Regions from separate parts of the Romboutsia sp. BSD2780061687b_171204_C1 genome, predicted to be linked through region 1. Evidence: a T-box and tRNA genes for the amino acid it is inferred to sense, from the RefSeq annotation. Region 1 holds a T-box; the other holds one or more tRNA genes.
What was found. A T-box is a leader RNA that pairs with one kind of tRNA and senses whether it is charged. The one in region 1 lies ahead of pheS (phenylalanine--tRNA ligase subunit alpha), so its partner is inferred to be a tRNA-Phe.
Positions count from the first base shown of each region.

Region 2: it encodes a tRNA-Phe, which carries the amino acid that the T-box ahead of pheS (phenylalanine--tRNA ligase subunit alpha) is inferred to sense. The anticodon was not compared.

Region 1 is NZ_JADMRK010000005.1:63,212-81,915, reverse strand. Features, by position in the region: gene I2H23_RS10765 (aminoacyl-histidine dipeptidase) at 1-379, shown strand, start outside; gene I2H23_RS10760 (DUF4179 domain-containing protein) at 437-1,639, opposite strand; gene I2H23_RS10755 (sigma-70 family RNA polymerase sigma factor) at 1,651-2,172, opposite strand; gene I2H23_RS10750 (GNAT family N-acetyltransferase) at 2,350-3,228, opposite strand; gene I2H23_RS15245 (hypothetical protein) at 3,272-3,775, opposite strand; gene I2H23_RS10740 (hypothetical protein) at 3,891-4,049, opposite strand; gene I2H23_RS10735 (DUF3887 domain-containing protein) at 4,123-4,515, opposite strand; gene I2H23_RS10730 (potassium/proton antiporter) at 4,843-6,276, opposite strand; gene I2H23_RS10725 (XRE family transcriptional regulator) at 6,644-7,771, opposite strand; gene I2H23_RS10720 (HD domain-containing protein) at 8,038-8,607, opposite strand; gene I2H23_RS10715 (DUF3656 domain-containing U32 family peptidase) at 8,708-11,119, opposite strand; gene zapA (cell division protein ZapA) at 11,227-11,826, opposite strand; gene pheT (phenylalanine--tRNA ligase subunit beta) at 11,845-14,235, opposite strand; gene pheS (phenylalanine--tRNA ligase subunit alpha) at 14,251-15,270, opposite strand; T-box leader at 15,325-15,555, opposite strand; gene I2H23_RS10695 (TrmH family RNA methyltransferase) at 15,610-16,407, opposite strand; gene I2H23_RS10690 (potassium channel family protein) at 16,410-17,081, opposite strand; gene I2H23_RS10685 (TrkH family potassium uptake protein) at 17,135-18,511, opposite strand.
Region 2 is NZ_JADMRK010000004.1:188,226-202,845, forward strand. Features, by position in the region: gene I2H23_RS10095 (rhodanese-like domain-containing protein) at 1-84, opposite strand, end outside; gene I2H23_RS10100 (FeoB small GTPase domain-containing protein) at 241-465, opposite strand; gene I2H23_RS15610 (FeoB small GTPase domain-containing protein) at 489-617, opposite strand; gene I2H23_RS10105 (DUF2325 domain-containing protein) at 715-1,053, opposite strand; gene I2H23_RS10110 (hypothetical protein) at 1,311-1,532, opposite strand; gene trxA (thioredoxin) at 1,649-1,975, opposite strand; gene I2H23_RS10120 (hypothetical protein) at 2,031-2,234, opposite strand; tRNA gene I2H23_RS10125 (tRNA-Phe) at 2,499-2,574, opposite strand; tRNA gene I2H23_RS10130 (tRNA-Ser) at 2,578-2,666, opposite strand; gene I2H23_RS10135 (methyltransferase) at 2,826-3,440, opposite strand; gene I2H23_RS10140 (glycoside hydrolase family 113) at 3,490-4,530, opposite strand; gene I2H23_RS10145 (cellulose biosynthesis cyclic di-GMP-binding regulatory protein BcsB) at 4,602-6,659, opposite strand; gene I2H23_RS10150 (glycosyltransferase) at 6,671-7,921, opposite strand; gene I2H23_RS10155 (DUF2334 domain-containing protein) at 7,924-9,540, opposite strand; gene I2H23_RS10160 (diguanylate cyclase domain-containing protein) at 9,530-10,378, opposite strand; gene wecB (non-hydrolyzing UDP-N-acetylglucosamine 2-epimerase) at 10,418-11,518, opposite strand; gene I2H23_RS10170 (DUF4397 domain-containing protein) at 11,774-12,394, opposite strand; gene I2H23_RS10175 (carbon-nitrogen hydrolase family protein) at 12,565-13,407, shown strand; gene I2H23_RS10180 (hypothetical protein) at 13,448-13,954, opposite strand; gene I2H23_RS10185 (YgjV family protein) at 14,173-14,409, opposite strand; gene I2H23_RS10190 (L,D-transpeptidase family protein) at 14,468-14,620, opposite strand, start outside.

The DNA of each region.
Region 1 (18,704 bases):
ATGTGCTGTTAGAAGTTCAGTTACTTCTTTAAAAGAAAATATAACTAATAAAATGAACTTATTATCTCAAACTTTAGGTGGAGAATTTACTTTAGAAAGTGATTACCCAGCATGGGAATATGCTAAAGGTTCTAAATTAGAAGATATATGTGTCCATACTTATGAAAAATTAAATGGTAAAAAGCCTATTATAAAAGCTTTACATGCTGGTCTTGAATGTGGATTATTATTAGACAAAATGCCTCATGCACAAGCTATATCTTTTGGACCTAACATGTTTGAAGTTCATACACCAAATGAGCATTTAAGTATATCTTCAACTACTCGTACTTGGGAATACTTAGTTGCTATATTAAAATCAATGAATGAACATAACTAAGATTAGTTTCTTGTTAAACATAAAATAAGTAGGGAATTTGCCCTACTTATTTTATGTTTAATCTAATTTTACCTTTATAGCTTTATCTTCAAGAACTTCCTTAACATTATATTTATCATCTACAATAGTTGGTACGATTTTTAATTCGCTATAATTATTAGATGTATTTTTATATTTCTCAACTACTTCATGCGTTCCATTATTTACATTCATCCCATCTGGAATTATTTCCTTATTATTTTCATCTTTTACTTTTAATCTTATACGATCAAAATCAACATTATTTATTCCTAGAAACTTATACTTTATTTCTACAGATAGAGGCGAAGCTATTACTTCACTAAATTCTATGCTAGCTACTTTATTATTTAATGAAAATTCTATAACTTCATCTATTGAATATGATTTAGATTTATCTATTAAATCCTCTCCCTTTATGTCTATATTAAACTCCCAGTTTCCTCTTATAATCCCAGAATGTGGACCACCAGCTTTTTTAACCTCATCATAAGATTTATATTGAGATTCCCAATCTTGTTCAAGATGAAGTTTTTTAATTTGAATTTTGAAATTATATATTTTATCTTTGTTTATAACATAAGGAAATTCATCTTTTTTAACTCGTTCAGAATTAATGTCGTTGCCTTCTTTAATAGTCATATCTATTCCTTGTTCCATAACAACATCTACTGATTTTTCTTTTTTTTGATAATGATCTCCTATTGCCCAAGATTGACCTTCATACTTAACTCCATCTATATATATATTGTTTATTTCTCCTACCGTTAATAGTGTTTCCTCTCTTCCCCATTTATCAAATGACCACTCTTTCTGTTGCTTCTCTGTGAAATCTTTGAATGGATTAAATTTGCTGTAATCAACATTTAAGTTTAGTATCAAGCTTCCATTATCTAAAATTACATCTTTAAGTGAAATCTTTACATTTTTATCTATCGCTACCTTATTTATATTGTACTTATAATCTTCAAGTTCTTCTTTTTTCATATTTACAATATCACCTAATGAATACCAAAATCTTTCTATGTCTGCCCATATATTATTATCTAGAATAATACCACTACTTAAAATTGCTAATAATGAAGCTGCTACTATACCTCTTTTAAATCTTTTATTCTTATTTCTATTTCTAATTTTTATTTTCATTTTATTTTTAAGCTCATCATTATTATCAAACTTTACTTCTTCATAATCATCTACATTCATTTTTACATCATTTAATATTTCAAAATCGTCCTTCATACTTAACCTCCCTATTTAGATATACTTTCCCTAATTCTTTTTCGCCCTCTGGATAAACGATTATATAAATTAGACACCTTTGCGTTATTTTTCACTGCTATACTCTCCAAACTTTCACCTTCTAAATAGTGTTTTATAAAAAGTTCCCTATCTTTATCATTTAAATGACTTAGTATCTCTTTTATTTCTTCCTCAATTTCAGCTTTCATTAAATCAGTATCTATGTAATATAATTCTTGACTTATATCAGTAGTTTCAATTTTTGATATATACTTTCTTTTATAATCTATCGCTTTATATTTTGATATTGCACATACCCAGTTTTTAAAATCATTCTTGCTTTTATCAAAACTTTTTATACTATCCCATATAGATAAAAGTACATCACTTACACACTCTTCCTCATAATTTATAAGTACACCTAAATGTCTTCTAATTACTGATGTTATTAGACCCCTATAACTATCTATTAACATCTCCATTCCTTCTTCTTTCCTTTTCCTTATATACTTAATAATCAATTCATCTTGCAAAATAATTCCTCCTTACCCTCTTTTATAAAAGCTTTTATACTAACTAATACGTAATCTATATAAAAATCCTATCAACTTAGTTCAAAATTTTTTATTATTTACACGAAATTAAAGCAGAGTTTCACATTAACAAAACTCTGCTTTATAAAAATTTTATAAATTTATTAATAAAATTAATTACAATATAACCCATCCGCCCATTATCTGGCTTACTTCAAATCCTCTTTTTTTGTACATTTCATAGGCTATTTTATTTTGTTCTATGACTATAAGCGCAATTTCTTTAACTTGTCTCTCTGCTAAAAACTGTATTGCTGTTTCTATTATTCTCTTTCCATACCCCTTGCCTCTATATTTTTTACATAATCCAATATCAAATAATCCCTTGTCACTTTCAATAATAATTTCTATAAATCCGATTTCATTATCTTCTTCATCTAATACTATAAAATATCTATTATTATCATTTTTACTTTTTTCTATATTTTTGTTTACAGTATCAATATTTGTTACTGTACCATGTGGCATATCACTAAATGAATCATTATAAATATCTATATACCTTAACTTATTTTCTTCATTTAAACTTTTTAGCTTCAATAATTTATTCCTCTTACACCTATCCTTTAATACCATTTCAAAAGAATTGTATTCTATTTTAAAGTTTAGTTTATTTATCTCTTCATTAGATATTTCTTGTTTATTTATTCCTAATCTTATATCCGTCGCTCCTTTTGCTTTAGATATGTTAACAGATTCTTCTACTAGTTTTCTTATTATTTCAACTTTATCTGTTATATCCTTAGCACATTTTATTTGGTGAATATATGCACTTTTTAATATTTTTGCTACTTCTAAAACTACGCATATACTCGCCACTACTTTATTTTCCTCAAAATAAAATAATGCACCTTCACCATATTCATATATTTTTATATTAAATTTATCATCCAATTCTTCTAATAAATTAACTGAATTTTCCTTAACTTTTATGAATTTATAAACTTCATTCTTTTCTATATTACTTAAATTAGTGTATGATTTTATATATCCCATAAATTTACCCTTTTGTTTCAATTCCTCATCTTTCATTTTTAATCTATTTAACCTTATATTTATTATAAATACATTTATAACAAAGTACCATTCCTACTATCATAAATGAAGATAGTATAGCAATAACTATACCTCCTACCATAGAACCAAGTAGTGGTATCAATAAAAATGATAACCCATACGCAATCCACATAATTCCATTTGCTCTATTATATGCTTTTATATTACTTATTTCTTCTGATTTAACTATAGTCCCTGCCCAAAAGTGCATAGGAGTTTTTCTTTTAAATGAATATATTCCTATTCCTACAAAAAACAAAACTGCAGGCATCATTGATATAGCTATTACTATATCATCTTTTTGAGTATAGCTTGTTTGGCTAGACTTGAAATTATTATATTTAACCGAATTTGTGCTACTTTTTAAATTATACTTTTTTATTAATTGATTATATGTTTCTATTGTTTTATTACTATCTTTATCATTGTATATTAGAGTTTTATCGCTTGTTGTGATTTTTATATATGGTTTGCTATTACGATACACATATAACTTCCCCTTTTCATCTCTGTCTATTTGGAAAGTTCCCCTTAAATATGTTGCTGTGCTAGTACCATTTACTTTATTTCCTATAGGAATGTCATCTAATAGCTCTGCACTTTTAATATCCTTTATATATGCTATCTATTTTTATCCTTATTTTATCTTCTTCGAAGTGCATTTTATGAAGACTATGGTCCATATTTAGAAATATAATTAACCCCATAGCCATCGCTATCATTATCCCAAAGACTATCTTTTCATATTTATTAGAAATCATAATATCATCCCCTATACAAATAAAGATATATAAATCAATATATTAAAATTGACTTACATATCTTTTCTCTACATTACTTCATATATAACCCCTCTAGCTTCATATCTTCATTATAAGTGATTGTAAACTGTGCTTTACCATTATCAAATTCCACAACTTCTACTACAGTAGCTAAATCTTCATTACCTATTAATTCTTCTTTGTTAATAGACTTAAATTTACCTAGTTTATCTTTCATAGGTTGCCACGCTTCTTTTAATTGTTCTGCATTTATTTGAGTTTTTAAATTTTCACTCATTTTATCTATAACTTTACTATACTCGTCATTACAAATCATATTAACTATTCCTTGAGCATCTTCTTTTAACAATTCTTCATCATAAGATTCACTTAATTTTGAAGTAGTACATCCCCCTAGTACAACTCCTGTTAAAAATACTAATAATAGCATTTTCATTTTTTTCATAACACATCCCCCTTATTTTATTAGTATTGCAATATTTTCGTTTGGTAGTTTATTTAATTTTATTATAATTCCTAATACATTTGATAATCAAATAAATATACATAGGACACAGTAAATTGTACTTATATTACATTTTAAATCTCTTTACTATTAATAAAATTTATTACAAGCAAAAAAATAGGGGCATATACCCCTATCAAATTATTTATTATTGAATAAAGAATTTAAATATAATCCTAAAATTCTTTCCCTATATTAACAAAAAACTATTTTTCGAGCGATATTTAAATATATCCTGTAGCATAAATTTACTTATATACATAAATATTAATTGCTTTTACATAATAAGTCATTCAATACCTCAAAATCATTTCCAGCTATAACTAACACATCTTGAGGAAGAATTTGAGTAGATCCATTTGGAATCAATACTTCCTTGTTACGCTTTATCATTACGATAAGTATATCCTCAGGTATATTTGAATCCATTATAGCTTTATTTGCAATGCCACTATTATTTTGAACCGTTATTTCTAATAAATTTGTACCTATCTCTTCCCTGTAATCATTGAATGTCTTTAATACTGGAGACTTATCATCAATTAAGTCGAGCTTTTTAGCTACTGTAGGTAAAAGTGTACCTTGTATCGCAACAGAGAACAAAGCAACAAAAAATACTATATGGAAAATATCACTTTCAACAGGAACTCCATAAGTTACTGCATATATTGCAAAAACTATTGAAGCAGCACCTCTAAGACCTACCCAAGATACAAAAGCTTGTTGCTTTAAAGGAATTTTAAACCAACTTAGTATGCTAAAAATTGCTATTGGTCTTGCTATACAAATCATAAATATAGATATGGAAATACCTTTTATCATTACAGAAGGTATTTGCGATGGGAATGATAGCAGTCCTAATATGAAAAATAACATTATTTGCATAATCCATGAAATTCCATCAAAAAATTGGAACATACTTTTTTTATGTGGTATCTTACTGTTACCTATCATAATACCAGTCATATATACAGATAAATATCCATTTCCACCAAAATGCTCACTTAAAGCATAAGATAGTACTGCTATTCCCATAACAAATATAGGATAAAATCCATCTATTTCAAACTTGGTATTTCTTAATAAATAAATTGTAAGCTTACCTAATAAAACAGCCGATAAAATTCCAACTACAACTTGATTTAAAAGCATTGGTATTATGGTATCATATCCTTTATCTGCCATTAATCCTAAAATAATTATAGTCAACATATATGCTAAAGGGTCATTGCTTCCACTTTCAATCTCTAATATTGAAGCAATAGATCCCTTTAAGTTTAACTTTTGAGAACGTAATATTGCGAAAACTGATGCCGCATCTGTAGATGCAACTATCGATCCTATAAGTAATCCTTCTAATAAAGAAGTATCAAATACCTTAAAGCAAAATATTCCTGTTAAACCAGCAGTTATAACAACACCTACTGTTGATAGAAGTATTGATGGAACAGCAACTGGTTTTGCCATATCCCAACTAGTACCAAATCCTCCATAGAACATTATAAAAACTAATCCTATAGAACATATCTGTCTTGTTAATTCATAGTTATCAAAATATATTCCAACAATACCATCAGATCCAGTCAACATTCCTAATCCTATAAAAATTAGAAGAATTGGGACTCCAAATTTATATAAAATTTTACTTGATGTTATACATATTAATAGAACTAATGAACACATAATCATTAAGTTTATCAAATAATTATTACCTCCTTTATTATAATTAATTAAGTTTAGTGAATTTAAATTTAAGGTTTTAGAATTTTTATAGGCAGGATTTTAAATAATACTGGAATTATATTTAAAAACTTTATTTTTTATCTTACTGTTGTTATATAATTATTTTATGTTAAATTTATTCTTTTATGTTAGGTTCGATTTCTTATCCTTAAGTTTAAAATAACATAAAATTCTATACTTTGTATATGTTTTTTGTGTTAAATATTTGTTAAAAAAATATTCTAATTTTCTACTATTATTTTAAGATATTTTATTTAATAAATTATTACAATTTAAAAGAGTAACAAATGCTTATTATAACTTAGGCTTTGTTACTCTTTTGGTATTATTTTTTATTTTTAAAATTAACCTTTGTTACATTATCTCTCTTAACTTTAGGTGCTAATTTTCCTTCTTTTAGTCCTAATAATGACTCTATTTCATCAGGATAAAGGCTTAATCCACAACTTGCTAAGTTATCCACTAAAGTAGCTCCACTCATAATACCACTTTCAAGTATCATATCCACAGATTTTCTAAGTAAAACTGGACTTGTTGCTTTTATATTAGCATCTAATGGTTCCTTCTTGCTCCAACCTTTCTTATCCATTTGGTTCATTAAGTACATATATTTCTTGTAATTAATAACACCTAGCTGGTATCCTCTTAATATCATAGCCCATATTGGAACTATCCATTTTGCTTTTAATTCTACAAAATCCTCTATCTCATTAACATCTTTTAAATCTGGTAAGAATGTTTCTTCTGGCAATAAAAATACACACGCAAATTCATCTTTTGAGAATTTTTTAGCTTGTATCCCCGCTTCAACACTAACCATGTATGCTAATTCATAAGCTAAGTCATAGTTTCTTGTAGTCGCTGATTTTTTATCATTTCCTAAAGATACTATATATCTAGTATTTTTATCAGTTGTTTGTTTTTGCGTAAACGCTAGTGCTCCTTTTGTATTTACATTAGTGTCTGTTACTATTATCCCATTATACTCTAACACGCTTAACACATTTCCTATAGGTCCATCACCTAATTCAAAATGTCTTCTTACTTTTGTTGCTAATGTCTCTATATCATCGTTTCTATTTAAGTTAGTTGGTATGTTCATTTCTGGGAATTGTATATATCCTTCTATAAAAGATAATATTTTATGTGCCATTACTAACTTTTCTTTGTATGAAATTTCTTCTACTCTAGGTATTCTCGATTCTGGCTTTATATGAGTACTATCAACTACAACTTTAATGTTATCCATTTGGAAGAAGTATTCTTTTGGAAACCTTAAAGCATTTGCTAATTTCATTTCATTTTCTGGAGTTGGCTTGTACTTTTCCTCTTCAAAAGCAATTATATCTTTTTTATTTATATTTATTTCTTTAGCTAGCATATCTACAGTTTTTCCTCTATACATTCTAGCTATTTTTAATCTTTTACCATTAAAAACTTTTTTTCTGCTCATAATATCCGTCTCTCTTTCAAGTTTATTTTATATATACAAAAGTTAAATTAATAAATTTTATGCAAATCTATATTAGCCATACATAATAAAAATATTTTATATTGGCTAAGTTATACGAATTTACTAAATTTAATTTATACTAAACTTTATATTATATATATTTAAAAATGCTCTGGATACTAATACCCAGAGCATTATTCAACTTTTATACTGTTGATAATATTATCATATTTATTAATTATAGTCAATTTATGTATATTATATCTCTATAGTCCTAGCTCATCACTTATTCCTTGCATTGCCTCTAGTGATAGTTGTGCAAATTCAGCAAATGGAATGCCTAATTCTTCTATGCTTCTCATTGCATCCCTGTTTGCTCCTGCTGCAAATTTAAGTTCTTTCATACGCTTAGTTATAGACTTTACTTTTACACTAGATAATTTCTTATCTGGATAAACTAAAGCTATGGCTGTTATAAATCCAGTTATTGGATCTGCTGCATATATAGCTTTATCAATTGTGCTTATTCTTTTTGTTCCATTATCTTCATTATGAGCTTTTATTGCTTGATATATGTAATCATTTCCAAAACCTTCATTTTTAAGTAATTCGATAGTTTTGATCCCATGCAATTTAGATTCTTCTGGATTATTTTTATAATCTAACATATCTGAATCTAAATCATGTAGTAATCCTGCTAATGCCCAATCATCAGATTTTTCTGGTTCTAGTTTATTTCCTAAAGCTTTCATTACAGCTTCTACTGCATATGAGTGCTTTATTAGATGTTCAGATTTTAAATATTTATTTACTAATCCTACTGCTTGTTCTCTCATTTCCCAATACCTCCTATATAAATATTAAATCTATTATAATTTTTTAAGTAAATATATTTGATATTGTTGATAATACATATACTTACTATACAAATTTAATTTATTCTACTCCCTTGTAATAATGACCTGCACTTACACCTTTAGCATCTAATTCATTATAAAGTTTTGTAGCTTTACTTCCTAATTTGTAGTTGTTGCTTAATACTTCTTGATATGCCTCTATTACCTTCTTAACAGTTTGACTATCTTCTAATGTAAAATCTAATCTAAATGTATTTATACCTATTTCATTTAGTTCGTATAAGTTATCTAACATACAAGTAACATTTGTATTATATATAGTTGTTCTACAGAATAGATCTTGTGATAATCTAAACTCTTCCCCTTTAGAGTTTCTTAGTGCATATGTGCTTTGGCTACATTTAGCAACTCTTTTATCTTTTTTGCAATCTCGAACTACTACTCCCATTGGACAGTATTCTGTTATCATAAGTGGAGTATATCCATAAACCACAGATTCTATATTAATATCTGTATATTTTATTGTTTCTCTTATTTCATTTATGTTTAATTCCTGAGATATACAAAGATTAGTTGCACCTATTTCTTTAAAGTAATTTATAGTTTCACTATTGAATGCATTTAAGTAGTAATCTATATTTAGCTCTTTACCTTTAAAATAATCTATAGCTCCCCATATACCTACTTGTATAGAATTTACTCCTATATTTTTAGCTTTTTCTAATTGCTTGTATTCCTTGCCTCTTATTATTCTAGGAGCTGAATATATAACTTTTATATTATATTTTAGTCCAGCTTTTATAGCTTCTTCTAATGTTTTAGTATCTTCATAATATATTTTATCTATACCGCACTCAAGTGCACTTTGTAATTGTTCTAAATTTTTAACTTTAACAGATAAATTACTTACCGTATCTCGATTAAATTTAATTGGATTATATGATAATCTTCTATTTTTAAAATCTCTATTTTTTATTTTAACTCTTTCTTTATCTAAAAGCTCTATACAATCTCTTCTCATTTGATTTAGTATACTTATTGGTAAACTTACATTTTCATCTAATTCTATATTTACACTATCCATTTCATAAGGAGTATTACCTAATTTTCTAAGCTGAGTTTCTATTTTTTCCTCACTTAAAGCTACCTTCATAGCCTCTTCAACTATTTTGTCTCCTTCTATTGTGGCAGTATTTCCTTTTTTATCAGCTAATGTAAGTATTGGTTTTTTATCTAGCTTAACACTTATATATGAATCTATCATGTTTTTAACAAATTCTTTATCTTGAGTAAATGTAGCTTGTACTCTATCCATAAGTTCACTATCTGATGTTTTAAATACTATTTGATTTCTTTTAGCTTCACCTATAAAATCTAGTTCTATTATCTCGCCCTTATATCCTATAGTATCTATCTCACCATTTTTGATGATTCTTCCTATAGTTCCACCACCAAGATTTATTCCATCGCCTTTTTTAAGTGTATTTTCAAGTCTTATCTTTAGTCTTTTAGCTTTTTTATTGTAATCTAATACCTTACCTAAATATAATCCTTGATTATTTGGAAGTTGTGAATTCATTACATCTGCGCCAACTTCTCCTAAAATAAGTCCTTTTGTAAATTTTCTATTAAATATAGTGTATAAATCACTTATTGTTTCATCTGAAACATTCACTTTTTTAGTTTGTAAGTATTCATCTATAGTTTTTCTATAACTCTCTATAACAGTAGCTACATACTCAGGTCTTTTCATACGACCTTCTATCTTAAGAGAATGAACTCCTGCATCTATTATTTTATCTATTTCTTCTATTGTGCTTAAATCTCTTGGACTTAATAAATAGTCTCCATTGCTATTTACTACTTCTCCAGTATAAACATCTAAAAGTTCATATCTTTGTCTACATGGTTGAGCACATCTTCCTCTATTTCCTGATCTGTTACCTATCATAGAACTCATTAAACATTGTCCAGAATAGCATACACACAGTGCTCCATGAACAAATACTTCTATATCTGCTTTACAGTTATCACATATATATTTTATTTCATCTACTTTAACTTCTCTTGCTAGTACTACTCTATCAAATCCAGCATTTTCTAGATATCTAACATCTTCTAAAGAATGTGCTACCATTTGTGTACTTGCATGTATTTCAAAATCAGGTAACTCATTTTTAATAATTCTAGCTATACCTATGTCTTGAAGTATAACTGCATCTACATCTATGTCGTATAGATATTTAGCATACTTAAAAAAATCTTCTATTTCATTTTGTTTTATTAATGTATTAGCCGTTACAAAAACTTGTACTCCTCTTATGTGAGCATATTTTACTGCTTCTCTTAATTCTTCTCTATCAAAATTATTTGCTGATGCTCTAGCACTAAATTCTTTTCCTCCTAAGTAAACTGCATTTGCACCATTTTGAACAGCTGCTTTTAACGCTTCAAAGGAACCAACGGGTGCTAATAATTCTATGTCTTTCATACTTCTCCTCCTATACGTAATATTTTTTCTATATTTATAATGTCCCTAAGTTTTAAAATTAAAACCTTCAGGTCCCCCTGAAGGTTTAATTTTAAATATAAGTAAACTTATTTCATTGCTCTAAGATATTTTAATTCATTTTCTATTTCAATTTTTTCTAATTGTAATTTATATGCATCATTTTGGAATTTAGAAGAAAGTTGTTCTGCAACATTAGCTTTTTCTTCTGCCATTTCAACAGATGATTTAAGCTCTTTTATTTCATTTTTTAAATCTTCAACTTCTTGTTTAGATAAATTAGTGCCATTTTTTAGTTGCTCTATTTCTTTCTTTTGTTCCTCTATTAACTTATTAAGTTCTTCTATCTTAGATATATGGTTCTTATTTTCTTTATCTTTGTTTTCTAAGTGGTATTCAAGCTCTTTTATTTCAAGCTTATATTCTTCCCCACTATTTCCAACTTTTTTCTTTAATTCTTCATTTTCTTTTTCTACTTTTTCTAGTGTATCTGCACAATCAAACAATTCATCTGTTATATTTATAGCTGCTAATATAGCTACTTGAGATGAGCTTAATCTTTTATTAGCCTCACCTATTTTATTCATTTCTGTATCTACAAATGCTGCTACACTTATCATATGTTTTTCAGATTTTTCTCCAACCATAGGATACTCTGCACCATGTATCTTAACGGTAACTTTGTTCATACTAATATCCCCCTTGTATTAGTTAGATCTTAGTGTTGCACCTAATTTTTCACTTAACTCATTTAATATTTTATCGTGTACTTTTGCCACATCTTCATCAGTTAAAGTTTTCTCTATACTTCTATATGTTATAGAGTATGCTATAGACTTGTATCCTTCTTCTATTTGAGCACCTTTATATACGTCAAATAATTTGTAGCTTTCAACTAATCCACCTGCATTAGCTTTTATTATATCTTCTATTTCTTTAACATATACTTCATCCTTAACTAATAAAGCTATATCTCTTGATGTAGATGGATACTTAGGTAATGGAGTATAAGTTTTTTCTGTTGATGTATTTTCAAATACAGATTCTACATTCATTTCACAAACATAAACTCTTTGTCCTAAGTTATAATTTTCTATTACGTCTGGATGTAATTCTCCAAATGTACCTATGCATTCTCCATTAAACATAACTTTAGCACATCTTCCTGGATGGAATGTTGGGTTAGTTTTTTCTGGTTCTATTTCATATCCTTTGAACCCTACATTATTTAGTACACTTTCTACAACACCTTTTATAGAGAAGAAATCTACATCTTTTCCATACATTCCTATACAATATTTCTTCGTTTCTACTGGTAATCCTTCTTGTGGTGTAAATGTATTTCCACATTCAAATGCTGATACTTCTTCAACTTTATGAGCTACATTTGTAGATAATACTTCTAACATATTAGGTATTAGTGTAGTTCTCATAACTGAAGTTTCCTCACCTAATGGATTCATTAGTTTTACAAAGTTTCTTCTAGAGTCTTCAGATGATAAATTTATTCTATCAACACCTCTTGGGCTTACAAATGAATATGTTAATATTTCATTTAAGCCTGCTGCTATTGAACTAGATACTATCTTATCTGTGAACTTTTGTTTATCAGTTTTTACACCTGCTGTAGCATTTCCTTCTAAAGTAGCTGTTGGTATATTTTCATATCCGTATATTCTAGCTATTTCTTCTAATATATCTGCATCTTCAGCTATATCTAGTCTAAAGCTTGGAACTTCTAATTCTAATTTTTCAGAAGATATTAGGTTACATTTAAACTCTAATCTTTCTAATATGCTTATAAATTGGTCCATAGGTACGTTAACACCTAATAATTTGTTTATTCTCACAGGGTTAACAGTTATCTTTTGAACTTCTTCTTTTACTGGATAGTAGTCAAGCATTCCATTAAGAACTCTACCACATCCTAATTCTTCTATTAATTGACATGCTCTATTTACAGCAGTCTCTGCTAAATTAACATCTATACCTTTTTCAAATCTTGATGAAGCTTCTGTTCTAAGTCCTAATTTCTTAGATGTAGCTCTTATACTTTCTTTTGCAAAGCTTGCACCTTCAAGGAATATTGATGTAGTTGTATCTTTAACTTCAGAATTTTCTCCACCCATTATTCCTGCTAAGTCTAAAGTTTTTTCTTCATTTCCTATAACTAACATGTCTGATGTTAATTCTCTTTCAACACCATCTAGCGTAGTAAACTTTTCACCTTGCTCAGCTAATTTAACTGTCATTTTATTGTATTTTATATCTTCTAAGTCAAATGCATGAAGTGGTTGACCTAGCTCTAACATAACATAGTTAGTTATATCTACTATGTTGTTTATTGGTCTCATTCCAGCTTCTATAAGTCTTCTTTGCATCCAGTATGGAGATGGCCCAACTTTAACGTCTTTTACAACTTTTCCACAATATCTCTTACATAAATCTGTTTGAATATCTATTTCAAATTGCATTTCTTCATCAGAACCATTTACTTTTATTCCTGGGAATTTTAATTCTTTTCCTACAGTAACGGCAGCTTCTCTTGCTAATCCTATTATAGATCTACAATCTGGTCTATTAGAAGTTATTTCAAATTCTATTAATGCATCGTTTATTCCTAAAACTTCTCTAACATCTTTTCCTAATTCAAAAGATTCTTCATGGTCTAATATATATATGCCATCTTTTTTATGTTCTTCAACGTATTGAGAAGGTATAGTTAATTCCTCTGCACCACAGAACATTCCTTCTGATAATACTCCTCTTAACTTACCTTTCTTTATTTTGAAATCTCCAGGTAATACTGCACCTATTCTAGCAACTGGTACATAGTCTCCTACTTTTATGTTAGTTGCATTAGTTACTATTTGAAGTATTTGTCCATCAGCTACTTCAACCTTTGTTACTTTTAATCTATCTGCATCTGGATGTTGTTCTATTTCAAGTATTTTACATACTTCAACTCCATTTGTTTCTTTTCCAAAGAACTCTACTTTCTCAACTTTTGATCCTGTCATAGTCATCATATCAGCGAATTCTTGTGTATCTAAATCTATATCAACGTAATCTCTTAACCATTTTAAAGGTACTAACATCTTAAATCCTCCTAATTAAAATTGATTTAAAAATCTCATATCATTTTCAAATAATAGTCTTATATCATCTATTTCATACTTAAGCATTGTTATTCTATCAAGTCCCATACCAAATGCAAATCCACTATAAACTTCTGGGTCAATTCCACAGTTTCTAAGTACATTTGGATGAACCATACCTGCTCCTAGTATTTCTATCCAACCTTCACCTTTACACATTGGACATCCTGCTCCTTCACATTTAAAGCAAGTAACGTCTACTTCTGCACTTGGCTCTGTGAATGGGAAGTTGTGTGGTCTAAACTTAGTTTTTGTATGCTCACCAAATAACTTCTTAACGAACATATCTAAAGTTCCTTTTAATTGTGCCATTGTTACATCTTTACCAACTACAAGTCCTTCAACTTGATGGAACATTGGTGAATGTGTAGCATCTGGAGCATCAAACCTAAAACATCTTCCTGGAGATATTATTTTTATTGGTAATTCCTGACTCTTCATTGTTCTAACTTGAACTGGTGAAGTTTGAGTTCTAAGTAATAACTCTTCATTTATATAGAAAGTATCACTCATATCTCTAGATGGATGATCTTTTGGTGCATTTAATGCATCAAAGTTATTTTCTATAGTTTCAACTTCTGGCCCTTCTGCTATAGAGAATCCCATTCCTATAAATATTTCATTTACTTCATCTATTATTTGAGATATTGGATGCTTTTTACCAACTTTAACTGTTCTTGATGGCATAGTTACATCTATAACTTCTTCTGCTAATTTTCTTTGTTTTTCTGCTAACTTTAACTCTTCTTTCTTTGAAGATATAGCACCTTCTATAGCCGCTCTAACTTCATTAGCAACTTTACCTATTACAGGTCTTTCTTCTGCTGATAATTTACCCATTTCTTTTAGGATTGATGTTATCTCACCTTTTTTACCCATGTACTTTACTCTTAAACTTTCAACAACTTCTATACTAGAAGTATCTTTAATTTCATTTAATGCAGCTTCTTGTAAATTAAGTAATTTTTCTTGCATTATATTAATTCACCCTTTCGCAGTTTTTTGTATAAAAAAAGCCCTTCATCCCTATCTAGGGACGAAAGACTATTATTCGCGGTACCACCCTAGTAGCTTAATAATTATAAATTATTAAACCACCTCTAACAAACTTAACGCGTTTTAACGTTAAAGCCTACTATAATTTCAGCTTTAATACTCCAGAGGGAACTTCTTTTGGATACTTAGAAAGTACTCACAGCCTACGGTACTTATCTCTGTGCTAAGTTAATTCAAAATACTTTTCTCTTTCATAGTATTTGATAATATTGTTTTTGCGTTTAATTATATCATACTATGCATAATATTTACAAGATGTTAAACTAAGTATTTCTTTATTTCATACATTAATATTGCAGAGCTTATAGCTGCATTTAATGATTCTGCATTCCCATATATAGGTATTTTGACCAACATATCTGATTTTGATACTAATTCATCATTTATTCCATTAGCTTCATTTCCTATTACTAAAGCTGTTTTGTAATTATATTCAACTGTGTTGTAGTAATTGTTTGTATTTAAATAACTTGATACTATATCAAAGTTCTTTAATTTTAAAATTCTAAGAGCTTCTTCTTGAGTAGCATGTATTATATTCATATCAAATATAGAACCCATAGTAGACCTTATAACCTTTGGATTGTATATATCTACACATCCTTTTAATGCAATTATTGCATCTACCCCTGCAGCATCTGCTGTTCTTATTATCGTACCCATATTACCTGGGTCTTGTATTCTATCTAATATTAAAACAAATTTATGCTCATCTTTTAAATACTCTTCTATATTTCTTTGTTTAAAGTTTACTACTCCTAAAATACCTTGAGTGTTTTCCGTATCTATTAATTCATTGAATATTTTATTAGTCGTTTTATAAATTTTTATATTATTAGTTTTTAGGGTATCTAAAAATTTAAGATGTTCTTCTTTATTTTCAAAATCTTCATTTATAAATACATAATCTAGACTAGCCTTACATTCTACTGCAAGAGTTAGTATTCTATATCCTTCAATTATAAATTTAGATTCTTTATTTCTATTTTTAGTCTTAAGTAGTGATTTCGTATATTTTACTTTATTATTATCTTTAGCTGTTATTATTGTAGGCATTATTACTTTCTCCTAATAAATTCTTCATTTTCTGATGCGATAGTACTTATATGGCTATTTTGACCTATTACAACCAAAATACTACCTGCTTTTAACTCTTCATCTGGAGCTGGAGTAACATTTATGCTCTTACCTGTTTTTATAGCTAATACAGTTATTTCAAACTTAGCTCTTAAGTTTAATTCAACTAAAGTCTTTCCTACCCAACTATTTGGTGTTACTATCTCTACAATTGAATAATCTGGATCTAATTCTATATGATCTAGTATATTATCAGAAACTAAGTTATGTGCAACTCTAACACCCATATCTCTTTCTGGGAATACTACCCTATCCGCTCCTATTTTATATTGAACTTTAGCTTGTAGTTCATCTTTTGCCTTACATACTATATGAGGTACACCCATTTCTTTTGCTATAAGTGTAGCCATTATAGATGCTCTTATATCTGAACCGATGGCAACTATTGCAACATCAAAGTTACCTAGTCCTAAAGATCTTAATGACTGCTCATCTGTTACATCTACTATAGCAGCATGAGTTACTTTATCTGCTATATTTTGTATAATTTCTTCACTTTTATCTATAGCCATCACTTGATGACCTAAAAGATGCATAGTTGTAGCAACTGATGCTCCAAATCTTCCACAACCTATAACTATATATTGCTTCATTTCCTTCGTCCTCTCCACACTTAAATTATTCTTTACTATAAGTAAAGGCTATATTATCCAACTATTATCTTCCCTTCAGGGTATCTTATAGGAGGATTATTCTTTGTTTTTCTAGACATTATCGCCATAAATATTGTAAGAGATCCAACTCTTCCCATAAACATAAATAACATTATAAATATTTTTCCTAATGTACTTAAATTAGGACTTCCACCTAGACTTAATCCAACTGTAGCAAATGCTGATACTACTTCAAACCCTGCTTCTATTAAACTAAAACTTGGGTCAGTTATAGTTATAATTATAGTTCCAGATAAAACAACAATTATACCTATAAGAAATATTCCTAATGATTTTCTAACTATTGATGTTCCAATTCTTCTTGATCCTACTTCTATATCTTCTTTTCCAAGTATAAATGATTTAACAGTTAGAACTAAAGTAGCTATAGTCGTAACCTTTACACCACCACCTGTAGATGCAGGAGATGCACCAATAAACATTAGTATTATCATTATAAATAAACTATTCTCATGCATTGCCGTTAAATTGACTGTATTGAATCCTGCTGTTCTAGTTGTTACTGATTGGAAGAACGATGCAAGCATTTTTCCACCAAATCCTAACTTTCCTATTGTTTTAGGATTGTTGTATTCTAATACTAAAATAAGTAACATACCTACTAATATTAATGACACTGTTGTAATTAATACTATTTTAGAATGTAAATTTAATTTAGATAATTTTCTATTTTTTATTATATCTAAAATTACAGGGAATCCTAATCCCCCAAATATTATAAGTAATGAAATTGTAACACTTACTGTAAAGTTATTTACATAGTATGTTAATGATGTAAACTTACCTGAAACTGGCCCCATTAAATCAAATCCTGCATTACAAAAAGCTGAAATAGCATGAAATATACTATACCAAGTTCCTTTTAATAGCCCAAATTGAGGTATAAATACTGTTGATAATATTAATGCTCCTATACCTTCTATGGTAAATGTCATTAATAATACATACCTTGTTAACTTAACTAACCCTGACAAATCAAATTGATTTAAAGATTCTTGGATTAATAGTCTTTCTTTCAGATTTATTCTTTTCTTAGTTATAAGTGCAAATAGCGTGGTTATTGTCATAAATCCTAAACCACCAATTTGAATAAGTAGTATTATTACTACGTGTCCAAATCCATTCCAATAAGTTGCCGTATCTGCCATTATTAATCCTGTTACACATACAGCTGATGTTGAAGTAAATAAGGCATCTATAAATCCGATGCTTTCTCCGCTTTGAGTTGCTATAGGAAGATTTAATAGAAGCGCTCCAATTAATATAACGCTAGCAAACCCTAAAACCATTACTTGAGTTGGTTGCATTTTATTTATAAGAGCAATAAATCGCTTAAATATGGTCTTCATCTGTATTTATGCCTCCTTCTCACTTTATAGCTAATAAGTTTTTTCTCATTAGATACATCCTTCTTTTCAATTATTACTATATTATATTCCAAAACCTATATAAAAACAATAAAGGATATGTAAATTGGCCTATTTAAAATATTCACAATTTATAAACTTCCTTTACATATTTTTAACAAAACGTATTCATATT
Region 2 (14,620 bases), on a different contig from region 1:
AAACAATGGCATTTTTTCAAATTCTTCTTTTGATCGTACATCTATTGTTACTTCATCTTTTATATCTTCTAATTTAATATACATTCCACCTCAACCACTTTTTAACTTTTCTGTATTATACCACAATAATAGATTATTGTCCTTACTATATACTATTATCTAGTATAGACTATAGTGCTTCTTTTATTACGGCAAAAGGTCGTATAAAATACTTTATACGACCTTTATATTATCTATTTTTCATAAATCTATCTCTATTCCTATATTTTTAGCCATGTCAATCATGTTAACTATTAATATTATAGGCTTTTTATATTTCATAAGTTGAGTTGTTAAATAAAGATTTCTAGATAAATTTGATGCATGTACTATATTTACTATTACACCTGCATTATCATTTTCTAAGTATTCTTTTGAAATTTTCTCTTCATTAGAAAAAGTATCCATTGCATAAATTCCAGGCAAGTCAACAATTTTTATATTATCATTTATATTCCCCTATTTTTTTCTATAGTTACACCTGGCCAGTTGCCTACACGTTGTTTAAGACCTGTTAATCCATTAAATAAAGTAGTCTTACCAACATTAGGATTTCCTAATAATGCCACACTAATCATAATTTTCCCCATTTTGTTGATTTTAATATTTATTATCATTTAATTAATATTATTCATTACTTAAAGTTATTAACTGATAATATATAATTAAAATTATCTAACTTTTATTTTGTTTTAGTAGCTTATTACACTTACATTCATTACAGTTTCCTAAACACTCATCCACCATCTCTAAACATTCTAAAAATGCACATTTGCTACTGTTTTTATGTCTAATTATCGGTATATTTTTCTTTTTTGCATGCTTTTGTACTACATCTATCATTTTATGAGATACTACTGATGTGAATATTACAAGAGCATCTGGACTTCCTATTGATTTATTTAACTTACTTGACATGTTCAAGTAAACTTTAGTTTTATGACCTTTTTCTTTTGCTAAATTTATGTAATCTTTTTTTAACTTTTCATTACCTCCAACTATTACTAAGTTCACAATATTTCACCTCTCATACTTCTATACTTAAATAATAGTACTTTGGTTATTGATAGTCAATACTTATTGATATTTATTTTCATTTATCATTTGTATATTTATTTTTACATAAACTATATAATAACTATTTAATTAAATATAATAAGAAAAGCTATAAAATATATATTTAAGTCTATATTTTATAGCTTTTCTTATTCATACTTATTTTTAAAACTTTAATTTAGTAATTTATAAATTTTATTATTATAAAATACTACCTATTTTTTTATACTATCCTTTAATGCTTTACCTACATTCTTTCCAGTATTTAATGTTTCTTTTCCTACATTATATCCTGTTTTAATAGCTTCTTTTCCTACATTTAAAGTTCCGCCAACAGCTTCTTTAGCAACATTTCCTACGCCATTTATAACTTCTTTACCTATATCTCCAACTGGCTTTGTTACTTTCTTTACAGTCTTGTCTAATTTATTTGCCAATCTTCTCAACTCCATAAAATATATTAAGGGAATTCCCTTAATATATTTTATGACTTATATTGGCACATTGTTACAACCCTATATTATTCACTTCTTCTACTTTATATATTTAAATATTAAAAATTAGAATTTATCTTTTCTATTATTTGTTGTTTTGGCATAAAACCTACCATCTTATCAACTGGCTTTCCATCTTTAAATATCATAACTGTAGGTACAGTACTTACACCATATTTTCTAGCTAATTCTAAACATTGGTCTATATCTACTTTACTAAAGCTAGCTTTATTTCCTACATCCTTTGCAGCTTCCTCAAAAACTGGTGCCAACATCTTACATGGGCCACACCAAGTAGCAAAAAAATCTACTACAGCTATCCCTGATCCATTTTCTATTTTAGAGTTAAACTCTTCGTCATTTATTATTTTTACGAATTCTTCCATACTAATTTATACTTAACTTTATTAAGTATATCTCCTTTCTATTTTTATTTTAATTTTATTTATATTTTGTATTATATGGTTGCATTTCATCATATGTCAAAGCTTTAGGCTTTTGTTTATAATGTATTTTCTTACTAACTGATTCATTTTCATTTTCTATAGCATTTCTTATATCTGTATATGTTTGTGCATGATTAACTAAATCAGTTAACTGTGGATTTTCATCTAATATTCTTTTACTGTTATTTACTTTTCTCATATAAACATCCCTTTCTTTTCTTTTTATTAGATTTCCACCTATGTTTTTTTTAATGCATACTTTAAACCAATTGTGGCTTAGTAATAAATGTATTAAAAAACGCATAAATCCAAATTAATGGATTTATGCGTTTTAATTTCCAATAAAAATTTCATATATAATATCTAAAGTACATAGTCATTATTTTTAATTTAAGTATCTATCAGTAGATTTATAATTAATTTAAAATTTATAAAAAAAGCATCTATATTCTAGATGCCTTACTGGTGCCCAGAGGCGGAATCGAACCACCGACACGGGGATTTTCAGTCCCCTGCTCTACCGACTGAGCTATCTGGGCATTTGGCGGAGAGGGTGGGATTCGAACCCACGGTGCCGTTAAGCATCACTGGTTTTCAAGACCAGCTCCTTAAACCACTCGGACACCTCTCCAATGATTTTTATCTCTTATATTTATTAATATATCATAAATTTTTACATTTTTCAATAATTTTTATATTTTTTCCTTTTATTTCAAAAACTATATAAAATAGAAATGAGCATTTCAAATACTTATTTCTATTTTATATAGTATCTTTTAATCTCATTATATTATGCATAATATGGTATATTATAAACTAAGAATCTTTCATTAACATCTTTCTTATATAACTTTTCTAACTGTATTTCTTCTTTTAGCATAAATGGTGTCTCATTTTCTATATAATATATATAATCATCACTAGGATAATACAATATTAACTCAATATACCTTTCACTTTTATATACTGAATCTAATATATTTTCTACTATCTTCCTAAATATCTGTACTGAAAATGGATTAAAAAAATAAAATCTATTATCTTTACTTTTTATTTCATAATCTTGTGCATAGCAACATTTAAATTCTATTTTTTCTTTACCTTTCTTATGTTCACTTACATACGCTTCTTTATTTTTAATACATTCTTTATAATACTTTTCCTCCATTTCTATTCCAACTACATTAGAATTAAATCTATAATTTATATAAAAGTTTAGCCTACCTTTCCCACATCCAAAATCAACTATAAAATCATCTTCATTTAAGCTGTATATTTTAAATAATTCGTCTAAACATTCATATGATGTAGCTTGATATGGATGATAATGCCTTACTTTTTCACTCCATAATTCTTCTCCTAAAGTATCTATATTTAATAATTTTTCATATTCTTTTTCTGTCATTTATTTCATTTCCTATCTAAATATATTTTTTATTGAAACTCTATTCAGATTAGTAATACCATTTAGATATAATTTCTATACTTTCCTTTGATGGATAAAAATTTTTATCTTTTCCCTTTTTTCCTACTGCAAATACAGAAAATCCTTTTATATAGTCTTTATCTTCAAATACAATTTTATAAGCATTAAAACATCTAGATTGTTCTTTTGTATTTTCTACATTGGACACTTCACTATTCCATGGATGTGTTGCTGCATTATCTTTTTTAGGAAATCCTAATTCAGCAAAGTAGATAGGCTTATTATATTTTTCATAGAATCTATATATTTCTTCGACCACATTTTGATTTCTATTATATATAGTAGTAGAGTTTAAAGCATTTACTAATTCTTTTACTGTATTTTCTTTTTTATCACTAAGTTCAAAATAAGCTGCTATAGATATAAAATCTACTTTAGAAAATATTTTATTATTTAATTTTTTGTAATAATCCTCATTACTCTTTCTATCCCAACTAGCTGTATACCACCATGTAGTCTTATATGTTACTTCTCCCTTAAATCGCCCTTTAACAAAATTAACTATATCACACCAGTTATCTTCATACATCTCTAACTTTGAGAAATTTGATGCTATAATCATTATATCTACATCGTACTTATTTGCTATATCCTTAATTAAAATATTTAATATATTTTTCCAATCTTCAAAGAATTTTTCCTTATTTACGGGGTTATAATCAGTTTCATATTTACTTCCATTAGCTATCCACGGATATGCTTCTAATATAATATTTATACCTTTTGATTTCAGTATTTTTATTAATCTTATGGCTTTTTCTTTACTATAAGAATTTATTTTCATATTATTTGAGTCTAAATCTGGTATTTCTATAACTATAGGTACATTAACGGTATTCACTTTCAAATCATCTATATCCTTTAAAGCTTGTTCTATTTCATAATCAGTTGATAAGTTAACAGATTTTATCTTTTCTGTTATAGTATTATTTTTGTTAGTACTTTTAATAGCAAAAATAACGCTTAGTATTACTAATGAAGTAATTATTATTAATATTTTTTTTCTCATAGCTCTCCTATCTTTTTTAAATATAAAATACTAAGCATTAGTTATAAAGCTTAGTATTTTATATTTATATATTATTTTTTATATTTTAAAGCTAATAAAACTGTTGCTGATATAACCATTAAAAGTAATACTGATGCAACTATTATAAACTGTTTACTTTTATTATCTAGTTTATTTACTTCTTTAGTCTCTTTATTTTCATCTACATCATCTAACTTATAATTTAAATCTTTTATATTTCCTTCTCTATCAATTACTATAGTATCGCCTTTTAATGACTTTGTGAGATCTAAATCATTTAAATATCTAGTACTTAATGCTAAATCCTTTATTTCTGTTGATGCAATAACCATCATACCCTTATCTTTATTATATGGCGATTTTGTAAGTTGTATAGATGATAGTTGTTTTGAATAATCTCCTATGAATTTTATCTTTTCGTTGCTTTCAAATCCTAAATAATCTTTATTAAATTTTAAATTTAGATATTTATTAACATCTTTTATAGTTAAATTATTAGTTGGAGTTCCTATTATTATTAAATTACTTTTTTTATCATCTGATTTTAAATCACTTGATTTTATAAATCTTATATCTCCATTGTTATATTTAATACTATGACCTATATAGGATATTATACTACCTATTTGCGTTAATGCTGTTGAGTCTAATTTATCGGGTACTACAACTACTGTATCATTAACTTTATCATCCTTAACAAATGGATACGGATAATTTTTCATAGTTAAATTATTGGTATCATTGTAATCAAATTCTATATATGATTCATTTGATATATATGCAAATGGGTTATCAGTATCTCTAGTTACACAAGCTAAATCTAATAGTTCTAAATTAAATACAATTTTGATTTGATAATAATTTTGATTTAAAGTTTCTTTTGGAAGGTTAAGCTCTACGGTATCATTATTGGCATTTTCCTTTGTTAGTTTCTTGCTTCCTATAGGTATATTATTTACATATATAGTTACTAAAGATCTTTCAAAATCTAAATTCTCACCATATCTAATATTTAAATTTATTTTACTACCTTCTTTAACTTCTTTACTTTTAGGTATACTTATATCTATTATTGATTCTTGTGTAAATGGTCCTTTCAATGTAATATTATCATAACCTAAATCTTTAAAATTCAATCTATCTTTATTTTTATAATTATATATGTCATCTACATCCGTATCTTTATTTATAATTATGCTATCTTTGTTTAATTCATTTATTAAATCTTTACTATTTATAAGTTTGCTAGCTTTTTTAAGTAGTTCTTCATTATTGGATATTATGATAAGCATTTTTTTATTTTTATCAAATATTGAATTTGTATTTTTTATAATACAATTTTTATCCAAATCTTCTTTTTCTTTTGCAGTTAATAAATTAAGTATTTCACTTGAAGTATTACTTTTATTGCCTATATATATAACATTTTTATCCTTGTTTTTAAATTGAGAGTATAGATTTATATCAAAATTAACATTATCATTTATTATTTTTTCTCCAAAACCACTACTAAGTATCATAGCCGAAGTTAATTCTTCACTTGAATAATTATCTGGTATTAATATACTAGTTTCTAATTCATTTCTTCCATTTTCATTTATATAAGTATCTTTGTACTCGCTTATCAAATTAGATGTTGGCTTATAATTATAGGATACACTTATATTTGATTCCTTATGTACTACTAACCAGTTAGCTGTATTTGAGTCATCTCTACAAACCTTATCAGAAATAGTTTTATAAGCTTTTATCTCTACTTTATTATAACCTGTCTTTATTAAATCTTTTGGTATATCTATATTTATTTCTTTTTTATATTCCTTATTTCCATCTAATCGTTCTGAATGGATTGGCACATCATTTACAATTATTGTTATTGTAGAATAATTCACATCTAATAGTTCACTTTTTGTAAATACTAAGTTAATCTTAGTTTTTTCAACTAAAGCATTTTTAGGAACTTCAAAATATTTATTAGTACTACTTATAACCCCATTCATAGTTATGTCATTTTTAAATTTGTAATTTTTTACATTTTGCTGTGCAAAAACTATATCACAGCTTGTAAAACTAATAATTAATGATATCATTATTGCTATTAATCTCATTTTATTTTCTCCTAAAATCGTTCGGTTTTATACCACTTAACTTCTCTTTTGTGTATGGCGTCAGAAAAATACCCAACCATTCCTTTTATAGCAACAAATAGCCACATTTGAGAATATGTAAAATACATAAGCCCAACTAAAAATATATTGCTTAAATTACTCTCTCCCTTTTCCATACTAAGTGTTATAGATACCTGTATTACAAATAGTATATATGATAGTATCCATATAGTAAAAAAATCAAATGGGATATTTATAGTTACTATTTTAAATATTCCTAAAATAAATATTATATCTGATAATACAACAGATGTTAAAAATAGAAAATATACTGAAAAGAAGTATAGTATATCAAACAGCACTCTATTTTGTTTGCCCTTAAATAAATTAGTAATATACTTAACTAATACATATATATTTCCCTTTACCCATCTTGTTCGTTGCTTTATCCATACATTTACAGTTTCTGGTTCTTGCTCCCAGGTTACTGATTGAGGGACATATGTTATTCTTTGTCCCATTTTATAAATCCTAAAACTTATTTCTGTATCCTCTGCTATTGCCTTTGTGTCCCATCCTCCTAATTTTTCTATAGTACTTCTTCTAAGTACAAAATTAGTGCCTGGTATAGTACAAAGACCTAATAATTGTTTTCTACCTGCTTGAGCTATCCATTGAAAACTTAGAGTTTCTATATTTATAAACTTAGTTAATATGTTTTTATGCTTGTTTCTAGTTCTAAATTTTCCTATAACAGCCCCTAGTTTTTCATCTTTAACTATGGTCTGTATCAAATATCTTAGTGCAGTTTTTTCTGGTGTATTGTCAGCATCATATATTGCAATATATTCTCCCTTAGATATTTGATATCCTATATTTAGTGCATTTGATTTTCCTTTACCACCTGTTATATTATCCGTATTTATGATGGTAAAATTATAATTTCTATATCTATTTTTTATATTTTCTAATATTTCCTTGGAATTATCACTAGAATTATCATTTATAACGATAAGTTCCATTTTATCTATAGGATAATCTAGTAGTAATAAAGATTCTACAGTTTTACCAATTACCTTGCCTTCATTATGTGCTGGTACTAGTATTGATACAAAAGGGAACTCTTTTAATTTTTCATCTTTAAATTTAAGACTCTTTAAATAATATATATATCCACTTATAGCTAGTATTATATTTGTTAAGAGTATAGCCCATATAGATGATAAGGAAATTAAAAATATATAATCTACTAAACCTATCATAATTATCTCCTTGTAAACTTTCGTCTATTTATAATCTTAAATACTATAAAGATTAATATAAATATTAGCAATACTACAACAACAAACTTTACAACTATATCATTTAACTTATTTATAGACTTATTAAACACTAAATCATTGTGTTTTCTTATAGATTTATACTTATCATAACTTGTTATTATATTCTTGTTATTTGATTCTATTTTTATATCATCTATATTTATATAGTTGTTTTCTTTTTTTAAATCTAAAAAGCTTACATTTTTAGATTTAATATATTCTATACACTCTTTTAAATAGTTTGTGTCTACATCAGTATGGAAAAAAAATCCTCCAGTATGGCCTCTTACCATAGATAGTTTATAATAATTATATTTTATTTTATCTACCGCTAATTTGTCATCTTTAGCTATATATCCTAAATTTTCCGGTATTAGTGTATTAAAATTTTTACTATCTTTTATTATATATGGAAATGTACTCATATTAAAAATTTCACTATTATTTTGGTATCTCCCCATATATGTAGATATGTATTTTTTGATTTCTTTATACCCATCTTGAATCATAGCATATTTTTGTGCTTCAAATCCCAATGGGTATATATCATTTTCTATACATAATCTTAGTCCACTTAATAACCTATTTTTAATATATATATTTATATCTTCACTTTTACTATTTAATATCTCTTTATTAAAAAATTCATACTCATCTTCATCTGATTTTTCTTTTCTATTATGATAGTATCCATTTAATATAACACTACCACCTTTATCTTGCATATATTTTATAGTATTTATAAAATTTTCATCTAGAGTGATTAATTCTTTAATACTCTTATCTCGATAAGTAGGTGTTAAAGATATTATGAATGGTATATTTTCTTCATATAAATAATTAGCTAAATCCTCTAATTTTTTTGTGTCACTAAGAGGATTTACATCTTCTATTTTTACAAATATTTTACTTTCTTCAAAAGAAGTTCGTTCAAAGAAATCATTTAACGTATCTTCAAATATATAAGATTCATACATGTTCCAATCAGATATATAATACAAATTTTTATCTTGCAATATATATGGGTATGTGTTATATCCATCACTCATAGTAGCAATAATATTACTTTTACTACTTGGTTGTATTATGTTGTAATCACTTTCATTTTCTAATACTATATCGTCTCCTTTATAGTTTAATCTTGTTATATTATTATTTTTATATATGTACTTTATTGAATATTTATTATTATACTCTAGTAAATTTGCAATTTTATCCCCTATCCAGTATATACGTTTATTGTAATTATTAATATCTTCTAAAAATATTTTATTCTCTATATTATTGTTTATATTTATAACAAAGACATAGTCATAATTGTTTAAACATCTTTTTTTATAATCATTTATATTAATATTGTCCACTTTATTATTAAATACGTATAGTAGCTCATTAAGGTGATTTACTGTATTAACATTAGACTTAAATTTAGTTTTAGTTTCATAAACTATAAGAGATTTTTTATTGCTATTATTTTCACTATAAATTCCACTTGAACTTGCTAAAATTATACTAATTATAATAGTTATTTCTATTATAAATTTTTTTTTAAACATCATATTGTAATTCCTCTTGTACATATGTTTTATATTCAATAGGAGACTTTATATTTTTTTTATACTCTACTGCTGCTATTTTTGTGTCTATATTTATGTAATTTTTATTATTTTTCAAGCTTAGACTAAGTTCATCTATACCTGTTTTTATTCTTTCTTTTACTATATTAGCACCAAATTCATCTGTATTTGGCATTATTATAGCTATAGTATCATTTTCTATTGTGTATCTTTCATCTTCTATTCTTGTAGACTTTACAACTATATTGCTTATATCTTTCATTAGTTTGTTAGTTTTAACTTCCCCAAGTATGTTCTTTATTTCTTTATAGTATGGTAAGTTTATAAGCATTAAAGATAATTGAGTTTCATGCCTTTTAGCCTTACTCATCTCTCTTTCTAGATTCATATAAAATGCTTTTATATTAAATAATCCTGTATCCTCATGTATAGTAACCAAATTTTTATATTCATTTTCTAGCTTAAGATTTGATTGTTGAAGATTATTTATACTATTTGTAAACTTTCCTGTTGTATAAGATATTATTGGCATAAATATCATCCATATATAAGACATATATGTTATTTCTACATTTTTCGTTAGATTTATATAAAATATATATGCTGCATATATAAATATAGAAACTGATGTTGCTATAAGCCCTATAATTATTCCCCCTGTGTAAGTCATAATTATAGTAAAAAATGTTATACAAAACATTATAAAACTTAAATTTTGTGTTTGAAATTTAATATCAAATACAAATAACATGGTGATTATAAATAACTCTAATATTAGTCCTAAAAAATATCCATCTATCTTCTTGGAAATTCTATTCATATTTTCACTACTTTCTTTTATTCATTCTTCTGATTTAATTTAATTTTGATATATTTTTTCAATAATATCGACAATGTATTTGCTTGCAAGCCCATCTCCATAAGGATTTGAAGCCTTTGACATCTCATTATATAATTTTTTGTTAGTTAGTAATTCCTTTGTGTATTTATATATGTTCTCTTCATTTGTACCTACTAATTTTAAAGTTTTAGCCTTAATCCCTTCTGGTCTTTCGGTAGTTTCTCTCAATACAAGAACTGGCTTTCCAAGAAATGGAGCTTCTTCTTGTATGCCTCCACTATCTGTTAGTATTAGATATGACTTATTTAATAAATTATGAAATTCAACTACACTTAAAGGTTCTATTACATGTACCTTTTTATTACCTTTGAATTCTTCTTTAACTAAATCTCTTATTTGAGGATTAAAATGTATTGGATACACTATTTCTACATCATCAAATTCCATAGATATTTTATTTACTGCTTTAAATATATTCTTCATATTGCTACCTAGATTTTCTCTTCTGTGGCATGTTAAAAGTATCATTCTGTTTTTTCCTATTTTGTCAGTTATTTCACTTTTGTATTCCTTATCTATAGTGGTTTTTAATGCATCTATTGCAGTATTTCCAGTTATATATATTTTTTCAGGATTTTTTCCTTCTTTTATCAAATTATCCTTTGATTTTTCTGTTGGTGCAAAGTGTATATCAGCTATAACAGATGTTAACTGTCTATTTAACTCTTCTGGAAAAGGAGAATATTTATTATAGGTTCTTAAACCTGCCTCTACATGACCTACTTTAACTTGATTATAAAAAGCAACTAAGGATGATATAAACGTTGTAGTTGTATCTCCATGTACAAGTATTATATCTGGCTTTACTTCTTTTATAACTTTATCTAACCCATTCATTATATTCGTGCTTATTTGAGACAAAGATTGATTTGACTTCATAATATTTAAATCATAATTAACCTTTATGTTAAATACGTCTAGTACTTGATCTAACATTTCTCTATGTTGTGCTGTTACACAAACTATAGACTCTATATTATCTCTAGACTCCAACTCTTTAACTAAAGGTGCCATTTTTATGGCTTCAGGCCTAGTCCCAAATACTGTCATTATTTTCATTTACTTCACCCCTGTATATTATTCCATAATAATTTTTATCTATATTATTATCTCTCAATATATTACATTAACTACAATATGATGTCAAAATTTATTGTTATTTATTATTTTTTTGTAGATTATATTTTTATTTTGATATTATTTATTATATTTTTTATTACTAAATTTATTCTATCAATTATAAATTAAGCATACCATTAAACTGTTAATATGTTCAAAGGTATGCTTCTCTTATATTTTAGTATTTAATATAAATTAAGCTTCTTTACATAAATAAGTATTCCCATCAACTGATTGTATAACACCTAAACTACCTAATTGACCAATTGCATATATAGTATATATTCTATCTGGATTTAATTTAACCCTTAACGGAAAAACTACATCTTTACTTTCACTTACTACTAATTTTACATTATACGTTCCTGGGTTTACATCTACATAACTAGTTCCCTCTCTAAATCCGATATCTTCAAAGAATGTCTCTCCATTTACTAGTATATCTACTGCTGGTGCATTTGGTGATAAATGTATAACTCTAAATGTAGAATATTCGCTTGATGGTTGTTTTTCTGAATAGTCTTTTATAACTAATAAAGATAAATCCCCTATATTCCCTGTCACTGCTACGGTATACATTTGCCCTTCATCTACTTCAAGCATTTGATTTATAACTGGATTTTCAGTAGTTCCAGATAAGTATATACCTACTGTATGTTCTCCTTCTTCTAACTCTACATACTCTGTAAATTCCATAAAATCTAATCCGCTAAATACAAGTGCCCCATCAATATAAATGTCTACTTTACCGATTTGTGGAGCGGCCTGAAATACTCTAACTAAAGATTTTCCTTCTTTTATTTGTAAACAATCCATTTTAAATCCCCCTTGATGACAATGTTCATTCTTTATATAATATGTGTCCATTATTTTATTTGTTACTTTATAAATTGATTTCATATATTTTCATTTTTTTAATGCAATGTTTGTATAGATAAACTACTATTAAAATATAAATATCTTATACTAGATTTAATTAAATTGAGGTGATTTTTATAAAAACTTTAGTTATACAAATAGATGTTAATTCTAATAAATTAAAGAATATATCCACTATAGAGAGATATATAAATTTAGCCATTAATAAATCTAAAATAGATTTAGTTATACTTCCAGAAATGTTTTGCTGCCCTTATGATAATAAGAATTTTCCTGTTTATTGTGAGGTAGAAGGAGGAAATCTTTATAATATTTTATCTGATATAGCTAAAAAATATAATATATATTTGGTAGCTGGATCCATTCCTGAAAAAGATAATAGTAAAATATATAATACTTCTTATGTTTTTGATCGATGTGGAAATAAGATAGCAAAACATAGAAAAATACATCTATTTGATATTTCTATAGATGCTGGCCAAAAATTTTTAGAATCTGATACATTATCATCTGGAAATGATGTTACAGTATTTGATACTGAATTTGGAAAAATTGGTCTTTGTATTTGCTATGATTTTAGATTTTTTGAGATATGCAAAATAATGGTTGATAAAGGCGCTAAGGCTATAATAGTTCCTGCATCATTCAACATGACTACAGGACCTATTCATTGGGAGCTACTATTTAAATCTAGAGCTGTTGATAATCAAGTTTATACAATAGGATGTTCTTCTTCCCGAAACAATAATTCTTCTTATATATCTTATGGAAACTCTATTTTAGTTTCTCCATTTGGGGAAGTATTAAATAGATTAGATGAAAAAGAGGGCTACTTTATAGCAGATATCGACTTTTCATATGTTGAAAAAATAAGAAATCAACTACCTTTATTAAAGCATCGTAGAAATGATTTGTATAATGTATCATATACAGATAATTCTAAAGTATAAATTTATTTTAATATATTATCTTAGTTTAATTTATTTGTAATTATTGAACTAAGTTTTTAGCTTTGTCAAAATCTAATACATAGTTAATAATAGATATCAACTTACTCCCTACTTCTATATCTTCATCACTTGCTAACCTTATATATATTCTTAACTCTTCCCAAAGCTTTTCTTTACCTAGATCTTCATTGCTTATATTATGAAGATCTCTTATTACTTCTATAATATTTATTTTTTTACTTTTATTTAGTGTATCATGATTTTTAATATAATCTATTGAAGAATCTACTAATTTAGTTAATTCCTTTTTATATTCTCTTATACTTAATTCTTTTTTGTATCCTACTAATTCTTTCATTAATTTTTCTAAATCAGATTTTGAGTAATTCCATACTCTACCATCATATTTTTTTATATTTTCTATACATGAATTATATTTATCTATTAGTTCTTCTAATCCTATAACTATTTCTAAATAGTTATTTTCTTCAATTAAGTTTTTGCATCTATTTATATCCTTATCAATCTCTCTTATTGTTTTATTCACATTTAGTCCTCTTTTCTATTTTAATTATAATTTTTATTATTATATATAATATATCAATTTACTTAGTTAATAAACATATTTTATCTCACTATTGTTATTTAAAATATTATACCTTTTTAATATTTTAGTTTATCTAATCTATTAATATAGAAAATATTTACTTTTAACAAAAAATAGCATAGATAAAATATCTACGCTATTAAATAATATTTTGTAATTTAATTTTTTTCTTTATATTTATAAATATTATATAAATTATATATATTTATAATAATTATAAGCGCATTAGATATGGCAACAGGATATGCTTTTACATATAATCCGTAAACTACAAATAAAAAACATCCTATAGAATTTATAATTCTAAGCTTTACTATAGATGTCATCGTTAATGATATAACTATAAATAAGGATGCTGAATATCCAATCCATTCAATAGGGTCAAAGCTAATCATAAAATTATCTCCTTTTTATTTCTTATAACTATTATTTGATATTTATATTTTTATATAACTATTTTATTATTATAGTAGTATTAATAGGTATATTATCATACATCCATCTAGCATTTTCTGTAGCTAATCTTATACATCCCATACTTATAGCTACTCCAAGTCTATCATCTATTACATAAAGTCCCTTAGGATCATATAGTATTGAGTGGTA